4 regions of the Bacillus sp. AMCV2 genome follow, and region 1 is predicted to be linked to each of the others. Evidence: predicted binding sites of a transcription regulator. Region 1 holds the regulator's gene; each other region holds the start of a gene.
The links. Region 1 encodes Rex, which represses fermentation and respiration genes when NADH is low (regulators of the CRP and FNR family bind a similar motif). Its sites were predicted from a motif close to TTGTGAAATATTTCACAA; they were not measured.

Region 1 (3,210 bases):
TGGTAAGCTTAGAATCCAAGCCAGTATGCTGGGCGAGATATCCCATTGTAATATCTTTCGGTTTAATAATTTCGCCCTTTTCATACGAAAGCTGGCCTGCGATAATTTTAAGGAGCGTGGATTTTCCGGCGCCATTTCTTCCTACAATGGCGATGCGATCACGATTTCTGACTTCCAGCTTTATATTGTTTAAAATAGTATCAGCACCAAACGATTTGGACAGCTGATTAATTTGTAAGATCATCATATTATTTCACCTCTGCTATAATAAGTTAAGTGTAGCTTATGAACCAGAAGTCAGCAAACAATACATTGGCCATATAAGACATAGAGAAGAAAATAGTGTATGATCTGTTTAAGGAGCGTTTTAGTATGAATGGATTTTCTCATTTTAATGAACAGGGCAGAGCCCAGATGGTGGATATCAGCGAAAAATCTTCGACTGTCCGTACTGCGGCGGCTGTTTCAAGCGTACACATGAAGAATGAGGTGTACGAGAAAATACAGAGTCACGATATCGGCAAAGGAGATGTACTGGCTGTCGCACAGGTGGCAGGCATTATGGCCGCAAAGCAAACGTCGAATATCATTCCGATGTGCCATCCGCTTTCATTGAGCGGGGTAGATATATCGTTTGACTGGAAAATAAAAGAAGCAGAAGTTATACTTCATATAAAAGCACAGGTCAAAACGAAAGGGAGTACAGGTGTGGAAATGGAAGCGCTCACTTCTGCATCGGTGTGCGCTCTTACCGTTTACGATATGTGCAAGGCCCTTGATAAGGGGATGGTCATCGGCCCTACTTTCTTGCTGGAGAAGACAGGCGGGAAAAACGGTGACTTTAAAAGAGAACTATCCGAGTATAATTTGGAGGACCAAAAATGAATAAGGATCAATCAAAAATTCCGCAGGCGACGGCGAAACGGCTGCCGCTTTACTATCGCTTTTTAAAGAATCTGCATGCGTCTGGAAAACAGCGTGTATCATCCGCTGAACTCAGTGATGCCGTAAAGGTTGATTCTGCCACGATTCGGAGGGATTTTTCCTATTTTGGAGCTCTTGGCAAAAAAGGATACGGATATAATGTGGATTATTTGCTGTCTTTTTTCCGAAAAACGCTTGATCAGGACGAGATGACAGACGTCATCTTGATTGGTGTCGGGAACTTGGGAACGGCATTTCTTCACTATAATTTCACAAAAAATAATAACACAAAAATTTCTATGGCTTTTGATATAAATGAGAGTAAAATAGGAACTGAGGTAGGCGGCGTGCCCGTCTATAACCTTGATGACCTTGAACAACACGTAAAAGATGAATCAGTTGCCATTCTTACAGTGCCAGCAGTTGCCGCTCAATCCATTACAGACAGATTGGTCGCATTAGGAATCAAGGGAATCCTTAATTTTACGCCGGCCCGTTTGAATGTGCCGGAACACATTCGAATTCATCATATAGATTTAGCAGTTGAGCTTCAGTCACTGGTTTATTTTTTGAAGCATTACTCAGTTTTAGAGGAAATCGAATAGAGGGAAAGGAGGAGCCCAAATATGCCGATCGGTCCTGGAAGCCTTGCTGTTATCGCAATCGTTGCTCTGATTATCTTCGGTCCCAAAAAGCTGCCTGAATTGGGGAAAGCAGCGGGAGACACACTTCGTGAATTCAAAAACGCTACTAAAGGATTAACGAGTGATGAAGAGGAAAAAAAGAAAGAAGATCAGTAAGTTAGGATGACACGAATGAAAGTGAATCAAATGTCGCTGCTGGAGCATATTGCTGAGCTTCGAAAACGGTTGCTGATTGTAGCGCTGGCGTTTGTCGTTTTCTTTATTGCTGGATTTTTTTTAGCAAAGCCGATTATTGTGTATCTGCAAGAAACAGATGAAGCGAAGCAGCTTACGCTTAACGCGTTTAACCTGACAGACCCGCTTTATGTGTTTATGCAGTTTGCGTTTATCATCGGCATAGTCCTGACCTCGCCGGTTATTCTTTATCAGCTTTGGGCTTTTGTGAGCCCGGGTCTCTATGAGAAAGAGCGCAAAGTAACGCTCAGCTACATTCCGATCTCTATTTTGCTGTTTTTAGCGGGCTTATCTTTTTCATATTATATTTTATTTCCTTTTGTTGTTGATTTTATGAAGCGGATCTCTCAGGACTTGAATGTCAATCAGGTGATCGGAATTAATGAATATTTTCATTTTCTTCTGCAGCTGACGATTCCGTTTGGACTGCTGTTTCAAATGCCGGTCATCCTCATGTTTTTGACCAGGCTCGGAATTGTGACACCGATGTTCTTGGCGAAAATCAGAAAGTATGCGTATTTTACGCTGCTGGTGATCGCAGCCCTGATTACACCGCCTGAGCTTCTGTCCCATATGATGGTCACAGTCCCGCTTTTGATTTTATATGAAATCAGTATCCTTATATCGAAGGCCGCTTATCGGAAAGCACAGAAAAGCAGTGCAGCCGATCGGGACGTGTCTTCTGGGCAATAATAAAAAATCCATTTCTCATGCGAGAAATGGATTTTCTTTATTTTTGGTTCTTTTTGATTTTAAATGAAAAGGCGAACATCTTAAAAGAAATGCTGATGTTGTAAGCGGCGAACACCATCAGCAGGATGGAGTAAAATGACCACATGCTGCCTGGCGAGCTTGCGGCAAGATAAGTAAAGATGCACCCTACGGCAAAGTAGATCATTCCCCAAACTACCGGGTTTCTCATAAAAATAATCCTCCAATAATCAATTGCATTTGTGTGCTCAGCTGTTCAAGGTAATTCCGAACAGGCTCAAGCTGCATGATGACGACGAATGTATTCATCATTAAATGGGCGAAAATCGGCACCCATATCCGTTTTGTTCTCGCATATAAAAATGCAAATGTAAAGCCCATTGCTGTATATAGAAGGAGATGCTTCAAATCAGCGTGAACAATACCGAAGATAACCGAGCTGATCAGTCCTGCAAAAAAGAAATTCGTTTTTTCGTACAGCGCGCCGAAAATGATTTTTCTGAAGATGATTTCTTCTAATATAGGCCCGACGATGGAAGAAACGATAATCATGAGCGGGACTGCCTGAATGACATCCAGAATCGCTTGTGTATTTTCTGATTCTCTTCCGATGCCAAAAACATAATATTCAATAGAGCCTGCTATTCCTTGAGAGAAAAGGGCAATGAAAAAACCGGCTATCGCCCAAAGGATAGAA
Region 2 (3,210 bases), 340 kb from region 1:
ACGGTTTTCGATTTGATGCCGCCAAACATATAGAGCTTCCGGATGATGGGAGTTACGGCAGTCAATTTTGGCCGAATATCACAAATACATCTGCAGAGTTCCAATACGGAGAAATCCTGCAGGATAGTGCCTCAAGAGATGCTGCCTATGCGAATTATATGAATGTGACAGCGTCTAACTATGGGCATTCCATAAGGTCCGCTTTAAAGAATCGTAATCTGGGCGTGTCGAATATCTCCCACTATGCATCAGATGTGTCTGCGGACAAGCTAGTGACATGGGTAGAGTCGCATGATACGTATGCCAATGATGATGAAGAGTCGACATGGATGAGCGATGATGATATCCGTTTAGGCTGGGCGGTGATAGCTTCTCGTTCAGGCAGTACGCCTCTTTTCTTTTCTAGACCTGAGGGAGGCGGAAATGGTGTGAGATTCCCGGGGAAAAGCCAAATAGGCGATCGCGGGAGTGCTTTATTTGAAGATCAGGCTATCACTGCGGTCAATAGATTTCACAATGTGATGGCTGGACAGCCTGAGGAACTCTCGAACCCGAATGGAAACAACCAGATATTTATGAATCAGCGCGGCTCACATGGCGTTGTGCTGGCAAATACAGGTTCTTCCTCTGTTTCTATCAATACGCCAACAAAATTGCCTAATGGCAGGTATGATAATAAAGCTGGGGCGGGTTCATTTCAAGTGAACGATGGTAAACTGACAGGCACGATCAATGCCAGATCTGTGGCTGTGCTTTATCCTGATGATATTGCAAAAGCGCCTCATGTTTTCCTTGAGAATTACAAAACAGGTGTAACACATTCTTTCAATGATCAACTGACGATTACCTTGCGTGCAGATGCGAATACAACAAAAGCCGTTTATCAAATCAATAATGGACCAGAGACAGCGTTTAAGGATGGAGATCAATTCACAATCGGAAAAGGAGATCCATTTGGCAAAACATACACCATCATATTAAAAGGAACGAACAGTGATGGGGTAACGAAGACCGAGGAATACAGCTTTGTTAAAAGAGATCCAGCTTCGGCCAAAACCATCGGCTATCAAAATCCGAATCATTGGAGCCAAGTAAATGCTTATATCTATAAACATGATGGGGGCCGGGCAATTGAATTGACCGGATCTTGGCCTGGAAAACCAATGACTAAAAATGCAGATGGAATTTACACGCTGACGCTGCCCGCGGACACGGATACAACCAACGCCAAAGTGATTTTTAATAATGGCAGCGCCCAAGTGCCCGGTCAGAATCAGCCTGGCTTTGATTATGTGCAAAATGGTTTATATAATGACTCGGGCTTAAGCGGTTCTCTTCCTCATTGAGGGCAATGCTAGACGGGACTTACCGAAAGAAACCATCAATGATGGTTTCTTTTTTGTTCATAAATCAGACAAAACTTTTCTCTTGCAAAAGTTTGTGAAATGTTGCACAATATAAATGTGAAATACTTCACAAACAAAAGACATCAAAGAGAAACATACCCTGGAAGGATGATTAATGATGAACAAACAAGTAAATAAAGTAGCTTTAATCGGAGCGGGTTTTGTTGGAAGCAGTTATGCATTTGCGTTAATTAACCAAGGGATCACAGATGAGCTTGTGGTCATTGATGTAAATAAAGAAAAAGCAATGGGCGATGTGATGGATTTAAACCACGGAAAGGCGTTTGCGCCACAACCGGTCAAAACATCTTACGGAACATATGAAGACTGCAAGGATGCTGATATTGTCTGCATTTGCGCCGGAGCAAACCAAAAACCTGGTGAGACACGCCTTGAATTAGTAGAAAAGAACTTGAAGATTTTCAAAGGCATCGTCAGTGAAGTCATGGCGAGCGGATTTGACGGCATTTTCTTAATCGCGACAAATCCGGTTGATATCCTGACTTACGCTACATGGAAATTCAGCGGCCTGCCAAAAGAGCGGGTGATCGGAAGTGGCACAACACTTGATTCTGCGAGATTCCGTTTCATGCTGAGCGAATACTTTGGCGCAGCGCCTCAAAACGTGCACGCGCATATTATCGGAGAGCACGGCGACACAGAGCTTCCTGTTTGGAGCCGCGCGAATGTCGGCGGTGTGCCGGTCAGTGAACTCGTTGAGAAAAACGATGCGTACAAACAAGAGGAGCTGGACCAAATTGTAGATGATGTGAAAAACGCAGCTTACCATATCATTGAGAAAAAAGGCGCGACTTATTATGGAGTTGCGATGAGTCTTGCTCGCATTACAAAAGCCATTCTTCATAATGAAAACAGCATATTAACTGTCAGCACATATGTGGACGGGCAATACGGTGCAGATGACGTGTACATCGGTGTGCCGGCTGTCGTGAACCGCGGAGGGATCGCAGGTATCACTGAGCTGAACTTAAATGAGAAAGAAAAAGAACAGTTTCTTCACAGCGCCGGTGTCCTTAAAAACATTTTAAAACCTCATTTTGCAGAACAAAAAGTCAACTAACCGCAACTTTAGAGTAAAGGGCTGATTGTCAATGTGGGAGCAGTTGTATGATCCGTTTGGAAACGAGTATGTGAGCGCACTTGTGGCGCTCACTCCGATTCTCTTTTTTCTTTTGGCTTTAACTGTTTTGAAAATGAAAGGCATTCTTGCGGCATTTCTTACCCTAGCCGTCAGTTTCTTCGTCTCCGTTTTGGCATTTCATATGCCGGTTGAAAAAGCGATTTCTTCTGTTTTGTTAGGAATCGGGAGCGGGCTGTGGCCCATTGGCTACATCGTCCTGATGGCGGTGTGGCTTTATAAAATCGCAGTGAAAACCGGGAAATTTACCATTATTCGGTCCAGCATTGCCGGCATTTCGCCTGATTCACGATTACAGCTATTATTAATTGGTTTTTGTTTTAACGCGTTTTTAGAAGGCGCGGCCGGTTTTGGTGTTCCGATTGCGATTAGTGCGGCGCTGCTCGTCGAACTTGGTTTTAAACCGTTAAAAGCGGCGGCGCTCTGCTTGATTGCAAACGCCGCCTCCGGAGCCTTTGGGGCGATCGGGATTCCTGTCATCACAGGGGCGCAGATTGGTGATTTGTCTGCTCTTGAGCTGTCACGGACATTAATGTGGACACTGCCGATGATCTCATTTTTAATACCATTCCTGCTTGTATTCTTATTAGACCGAATGAAAGGAATCAAACAGACATGGCCCGCTCTTCTGGTTGTGAGCGGTGG
Region 3 (3,210 bases), 640 kb from region 1:
CTCCTGTTTCCTAACGGATAGGCAAAAGCCGCAATGACAACCGGCAGCACACTGAAAAGCAGCATCCTCCCAGAAAGCGATTCTGCATGCTGAAGCTGAATCAGAGCCGCTCCAATCAGGATGATCATGGAAGTGCCAAGTGAAACCAGGGGAATCTTTTGGCGAACGAGCTGCGGACCGCCCGGCATATCTTGTTTGACATAAAACAAAGGAGATAAGAGCACCCCGGCTACAATTGTAATTTGCCAGGTTCCGGCTATGAGCCACCCCGGACCGTATGCAGCCGCAAATGTAATCGGCGCGTAAAAAAGCACGAAGCCGACGAAGCTCCATTTGATCCAATAAAACGGCTTTTTCCTCATCTCTAGTAAGAGAGGCGTGAATGTCCCTCTCATGATGACAATCAAACATAAAAATGGCACCATAAAAATAAAGCGCAGCGAAGAGCTCCAAAGCCAGCTGCCTCCTGATAACTCCATCGCTCTGTTTAATATAAAGGTAACGGCGAAAAAGAGTGAAGCCAATATTCCGATAACGATAGCTTTCATGATATCCCTCATTCTGGCATTATTTTTTTATACTATACTATTCGGTATCATGCAGATCAATGGAATCATGAGAAAAACATCATGTTTTGCGAACCGCTATGTGTGGAAGACAAAAAAGGGAGGTGTAATTGATGGAAAAAGAGACACAGACATACTTCTTTCCGGATGACGGCAGGATTCCGAATCACCCTGATTTTCCGCTCGTGGTGTATCAAAACGCGCTTAAGGACACCGGACTGGCAGAGCGGATCGTCATCCGGCATGGCTGGTCAAACAGCTGGTCAGGGAGTGTTTTTCCATACCATCATTATCACAGCAATACGCATGAAGTCCTGATTGCCCTTAGGGGAGAGGCTGTGATTCAGTTTGGGGGAGAAAAAGGGGCTGCCATCCCTTTCAAATCAGGCGACGCAGTCGTGATTCCAGCCGGAGTCGGACATAAAAAGCTCAGCTCAAGTCCCGATTTTACTGTCCTTGGCGCCTATCCCGGTGGCGTTCAGTATGATATGAAGACGGGGAAACCGAATGAGCGGGAGGAAGCGCTCAAACAGATTAAGCAGGCGGCGTTGCCGGCGAATGATCCGATCACAGGAAAAAGAGAGCCTCTATTGGAAATATGGGTAAAGTGAAGGGGAGAAATTGCTGGATTGTCAATAACTAGTGCCGCAGAAACGATATGACATGAGCTCCATATAAATTAATTTCATAATCGAAGCAATTCACGTTCAAATTTTGTTCAAAAAGTGTTATCATATAGAAGGTAATCGAATTGGAGTTTTTTGTGTTTGCTATTTTCAGAGAGAGTAAAGGATTTTGACTTATTCAATTGTTTATTTTTAGATAAAAATAATACTGAATATGGCAAGATGAAAAACTGGGTAGTAAACATTTATTTTTGTAAATGATTGTGCACGAATTCACAATCCTTATTCTTATGCCTTAAAAGCGTGAGACAGGGAGAGGCACTACCCTTTCCAAAAAAATCAGCAAACTGCTTATAGTAAAGGAGAATTGGATATGCCAGAAACAATCGATCAAACAAATGCGTCTGTCAGCCAAAGCCAGCAAGATCTTATTGATCAGCTATTAAAGCCAGAAGTTCAAGAATCATTGACTGTTTTAGTTGACCAGCTTCCGAAGCTGACTGAGTTAGTGAATATTTTAACGAAGTCTTATGATTTCGCTCAGTCTGTAGCGACTGACGAAGTGTTAAAGAGCGACACAGTCGGTGCGATCACTGAAATTCTCGAGCCTGTAAAAGAAACAGCGAAAGAAGTAGCTGCGACTGCGATTGAAGCAAAAGACCGCGCGGAAGCAAGCAACGAAACAATTGGACTTTTCGGCCTTCTTCGCATGCTGAAAGATCCTCAAGCTCAAAAGCTGTTCCGTTTTGCTAACAGCTACCTTGAAGTCATGAACGAACGCGAAAACCAAAAATAATCTCAGATTCAAATTGATATAAAGGACGGAGGATATACGATGTCAAAACATATTGTCATTCTAGGCGCTGGTTATGGCGGAGTTCTTTCTGCTCTAACAGTTCGCAAACATTACACAAAAGAACAAGCACGCGTGACAGTGGTAAACAAATACCCTACTCACCAAATCATTACGGAATTACACCGCCTTGCTGCAGGCAACGTGTCTGAAAAAGCGGTTGCAATGCCATTAGAAAAACTTTTCAAAGGCAAAGACATTGATCTTAAAATTGCGGAAGTAAGCTCTTTCTCTGTTGATAAAAAAGAAGTTGCGCTTGCTGACGGTTCTACATTAACTTACGATGCGCTTGTTGTAGGTCTTGGTTCTGTAACGGCTTACTTCGGCATCCCAGGTCTTGAAGAAAACAGCATGGTATTGAAATCTGCTGCTGATGCGAACAAAGTCTTCCAGCATGTTGAAGATCGTGTGCGCGAGTACTCTAAAACGAAAAACGAAGCAGATGCAACAATCCTTATCGGCGGCGGCGGCTTAACAGGTGTTGAGCTTGTTGGTGAGCTTGCTGACATCATGCCGAACCTTGCGAAAAAATACGGCGTAGACCATAAAGAAATCAAATTAAAACTTGTTGAAGCAGGTCCGAAGATCCTTCCTGTTCTTCCGGATGATCTTATCGAGCGTGCGACTGCAAGCCTTGAAAAACGCGGCGTTGAGTTCTTAACAGGTCTTCCTGTTACAAATGTAGAAGGAAACGTAATTGATCTGAAAGACGGATCTAAAGTTGTTGCCAACACATTTGTTTGGACTGGCGGCGTACAAGGTAACCCATTAGTCGGTGAATCAGGCCTAGAAGTGAACCGCGGACGCGCGACTGTAAATGACTTCCTGCAATCTACATCTCATGAAGATGTATTCGTTGCTGGAGACAGCGCAGTTTACTTCGGTGCAGACGGCCGTCCATACCCGCCAACTGCACAAATCGCATGGCAAATGGGTGAGCTGATCGGTTACAACCTATTCGCTTACCTGGAAGGCAAAACGCTTGAAACATTCAAGCCAGTAAACTCTGGTACACTTGCAAGCCTTGGACGCAAAGACGCGGTTGCCATCATTGGTGCAAATTCTACACCGCTTAAAGGTCTTCCTGCTTCCTTGATGAAAGAAGCAAGTAACGTACGCTACTTAACACACATTAAAGGACTTTTCAGCCTGGCTTACTAATCCT
Region 4 (3,210 bases), 3.1 Mb from region 1:
GTAGTTTTTGCCTATATCTGCAATAAGCCCCGCCTCAATCGCATGGAAGCTATGATGAACACCTGTCAGCACGATGAGTGAATACGTGCCCCCGAAAATCAGACCCGCAACAAAACCGGCATGGTCATATACATAAGTTAAAGCAACCGTAATGCCGGAACCAAGCGCTCTGCCCAGAGGGCCAATCGCGATAAAAGCAACAAACCCGGTGACAATTACAGTAACAAATGGTGTAACAAGCAAATCTACCGCATGTGGAACCACTTTTCTCGTCCATTTCTCTACCTTGCTCATCACATACACCGCAAGCAGGACAGGGATAACAGTTCCCTGGTAGCCGAGAAGCGCGATATCAAATCCGAAAAGATGCATGTAATCAGGTGTTGCTTCCGCCAATCCCCATGGATTTAAAAGAGTCGGATGAATCATGATTCCCCCGATGACCGCTCCCAAGTATGGATTGCTGCCAAACTCTTTTGAAGCGCTGACCCCGATTAAAATCGGCAAGAAAATGAATGCTGCACTTGAAAACATATCAAGCAGCTGCAAAAGCGCAGAATCCTTGCTCATCCAATGAAACGCATTGATCATACCCAGCAATCCCATTAATAGGCCGCTGGCTACAATAGCCGGGATGATTGGAACAAAAATATTAGAAAGCGTTTTCGCAAATCTCGCAGCGGGATTCAGCTTTTCTTTTGCCGCATTCTGATGATTTACGTGTTCTTCACGCTCGATATCAGCTTCTTTAGAAAAGGCATCGAATACTTTATTCACAAGGCCTGTTCCAAAAATGATCTGGTACTGGCCAGAGCTGCTGAAAGCTCCTTTGACGCCATCAAGCTCTTCTACTTGTGCTTGATCTATCTTTGATTCATCTTTCATCACTAAACGCAGTCTTGTTGCACAATGAGCCGCGCTGATAATATTTTCTTTCCCTCCGAGAAGCTCAATGAGGCGTTTTGCAGTCTCTTTGTAATCCATCTATTTCTCCCCCTTTTATTTAAACAAAAAAGACCTAAAATTCGCCAACGAATAAAGGACACAGCGATCCTTTTTCATTTACGCAAATTTTAGGTCTTGCCTGCTTTACCAGTCACAATCCCGCTTATTCAGATTAAGAATACGCTTTCATCATAAAACATGACAGCGTTTTCGTCAACTATTTTTTTAGTTAAATAGTTTGATAAAACATGTAGACAAAAATTCGTAAAAATTAATTGTGAAATACTTCACAATATCGTGCTATACTATGCTCAATCATGAAAGAAAGCAGGAAAAGACAATGGAAACTCAAGCATTGCAAAAGGTTGAACAGTATGCTTTGAAAAAACAAAACATATTCGCTTCAAGCAAAATCCGTTATGTGCTTCGGTCCATTTTAGCCAGTATGTTTATTGGTTTTGGCATTACAGCCGCAAGCAAAACAGGCAGCTATTTCTTTATGGCTGATTCTCCGTTTGCCTTTCCGGCAGCTGCTGTCACTTTCGGGGCCGCTATTCTGATGATTGCTTACGGAGGCGGAGATTTATTTACCGGCAACACCTTTTATTTCACCTATACCGCGCTTCGGAAAAAACTCAGCTGGCGCGGCACCCTGTACTTGTGGATGTCAAGCTATGCCGGCAATTTAATCGGCGCCATTCTGTTTGCCATCCTGATCAGCGCGACGGGACTTTTTGAGGAGCCTTCTGTTCATTCCTTTTTGATTCATTTGGCAGAGCACAAAATGGAACCGCCGGCTTCCGAATTGTTTTTCAGAGGAATGCTGTGCAATTGGCTTGTGTGCCTCGCCTTTTTCATTCCAATGTCTCTCAAAGGAGAAGGAGCAAAGCTGTTTACCATGATGCTATTCGTTTTCTGCTTCTTTATTTCCGGCTTTGAACACAGCATTGCCAATATGTGCACATTCGCCATCTCGCTTTTGATTGAGCACCCTGATACAGTGACACTGATGGGAGCAGTCAGAAACTTAATTCCCGTTACGCTCGGCAATCTGACCGCGGGAATAGTCATGATGGGCTGGATGTACTACACACTGAATCCTGATCAATAAAAAAACTTCCAGAGATCACTCCCTGCAAGTCAAGGCGGTTATTCCGAGAGATCTTGAAGACGCTGGACATGCAGCGTGATATAGCCGGCCTCGGATTCCGGCAAATGTAATTGATATTCATTTTTCAAAAACTCCGCCAGCTCCAGCGCACATTGATAGGCGAATGAATACTTTTTTTGGATGAAATAAAGCATCTCCTCGTCCATACGATGGAGCGCTTCATTTGATTCCAACCGGCTGACCGCGTATCGCAAATGCGTGACAAGGCGTTGATAGGAAATGCTGTTTTCATCCACCTTTCGATTAAAGTATTGTTCTATTTTCTCTATCATTTCTTTGATCATGGTCGTATGCTTCAGCGCCGAATACATGCTCTCCGCATCCATCTTCGCCGTATGGATGTGAAGGGCAATATAACCCGCTTCATCTTCAGGCAGAGACACGCCCAATGTCTCTTTTACATGTCCGATCGCCCACAGGCCGATCTCGTATTCTTTTTTATAGAGCGCCTTTATCTCATGCAGCAATTTATTCTGCACAAGCAGCCCATTTTGAATCCTTTCGATCGCAAAGGACAAATGGTCGGAAAGCGCGATATGAATGTGATCGCTCAGCGGCGCCGCGAGCTCTCCTTCCGCATAGCTGATGATATCCTCAGCTATTTCTATATGCTCCTCCGGCAGTGTTTGCAGGATTTGTTTGAACTTTTCATTCTCGTCGCGCACGACAAAGATTTTTTCCACTTTATTCATAGGGATGAGATCATTTTTCTTTTTTTGAAAAGCGATTCCCGGCCCCATCACGATTTTTTCCTGATCATCCTCTTTTATTAAAGCCGCATTGTTGTTTAATACTTTATAGATTTTCAAGAGGTTATCTCTCCCGCCAATTTGCTTTTGACTGGGATTTTACCTCCTTTTGACCGCCATGTAAAGATGCGGGCCCGCTCTCTCCTGCTTTGGCGATTCCTTGAAGGCTTGCAAACATCTTCTTTTATAAAGCGCGGCGGCTTTCGCTTTCTGCTTTTCTTCCTCATTCACAGCCATCCGCCACTCATAAAACGAAACGAGTCCTGCGGCCTGCACAGCCGCCTTTCTTTGGTATGTACGCTGAGCCGAATAGACCGCGGCAGCCGCAGTTTTTCTTTCCGGCGT

Region 2: the regulator Rex is predicted to act here: its motif matches at 1,462-1,479, upstream of AC0OMA_RS01795 (L-lactate dehydrogenase).
Region 3: the regulator Rex is predicted to act here: its motif matches at 1,454-1,471, upstream of AC0OMA_RS06855 (helical membrane plugin domain-containing protein).
Region 4: the regulator Rex is predicted to act here: its motif matches at 1,221-1,238, upstream of AC0OMA_RS19440 (formate/nitrite transporter family protein).

Annotation. Positions count from the first base shown of each region.
Region 1 is NZ_JBVYIB010000002.1:656,254-659,463, forward strand. Features, by position in the region: gene AC0OMA_RS03510 (ABC-F family ATP-binding cassette domain-containing protein) at 1-247, opposite strand, end outside; gene moaC (cyclic pyranopterin monophosphate synthase MoaC) at 373-885, shown strand; gene AC0OMA_RS03520 (redox-sensing transcriptional repressor Rex) at 882-1,529, shown strand; gene tatAY (sec-independent protein translocase protein TatAY) at 1,551-1,724, shown strand; gene tatC (twin-arginine translocase subunit TatC) at 1,731-2,495, shown strand; gene AC0OMA_RS03535 (YdiK family protein) at 2,533-2,724, opposite strand; gene AC0OMA_RS03540 (CPBP family intramembrane glutamic endopeptidase) at 2,721-3,210, opposite strand, start outside.
Region 2 is NZ_JBVYIB010000002.1:320,193-323,402, forward strand. Features, by position in the region: gene amyE (alpha-amylase) at 1-1,346, shown strand, start outside; gene AC0OMA_RS01795 (L-lactate dehydrogenase) at 1,522-2,487, shown strand; gene AC0OMA_RS01800 (L-lactate permease) at 2,519-3,210, shown strand, end outside.
Region 3 is NZ_JBVYIB010000002.1:1,293,553-1,296,762, forward strand. Features, by position in the region: gene AC0OMA_RS06845 (DMT family transporter) at 1-548, opposite strand, end outside; gene AC0OMA_RS06850 (cupin domain-containing protein) at 680-1,177, shown strand; gene AC0OMA_RS06855 (helical membrane plugin domain-containing protein) at 1,566-1,988, shown strand; gene AC0OMA_RS06860 (NAD(P)/FAD-dependent oxidoreductase) at 2,028-3,206, shown strand.
Region 4 is NZ_JBVYIB010000002.1:3,766,487-3,769,696, forward strand. Features, by position in the region: gene scrA (PTS system sucrose transporter subunit IIBC) at 1-984, opposite strand, end outside; gene AC0OMA_RS19440 (formate/nitrite transporter family protein) at 1,286-2,056, shown strand; gene sacT (sac operon transcriptional antiterminator SacT) at 2,095-2,925, opposite strand; gene AC0OMA_RS19450 (hypothetical protein) at 2,965-3,210, opposite strand, start outside.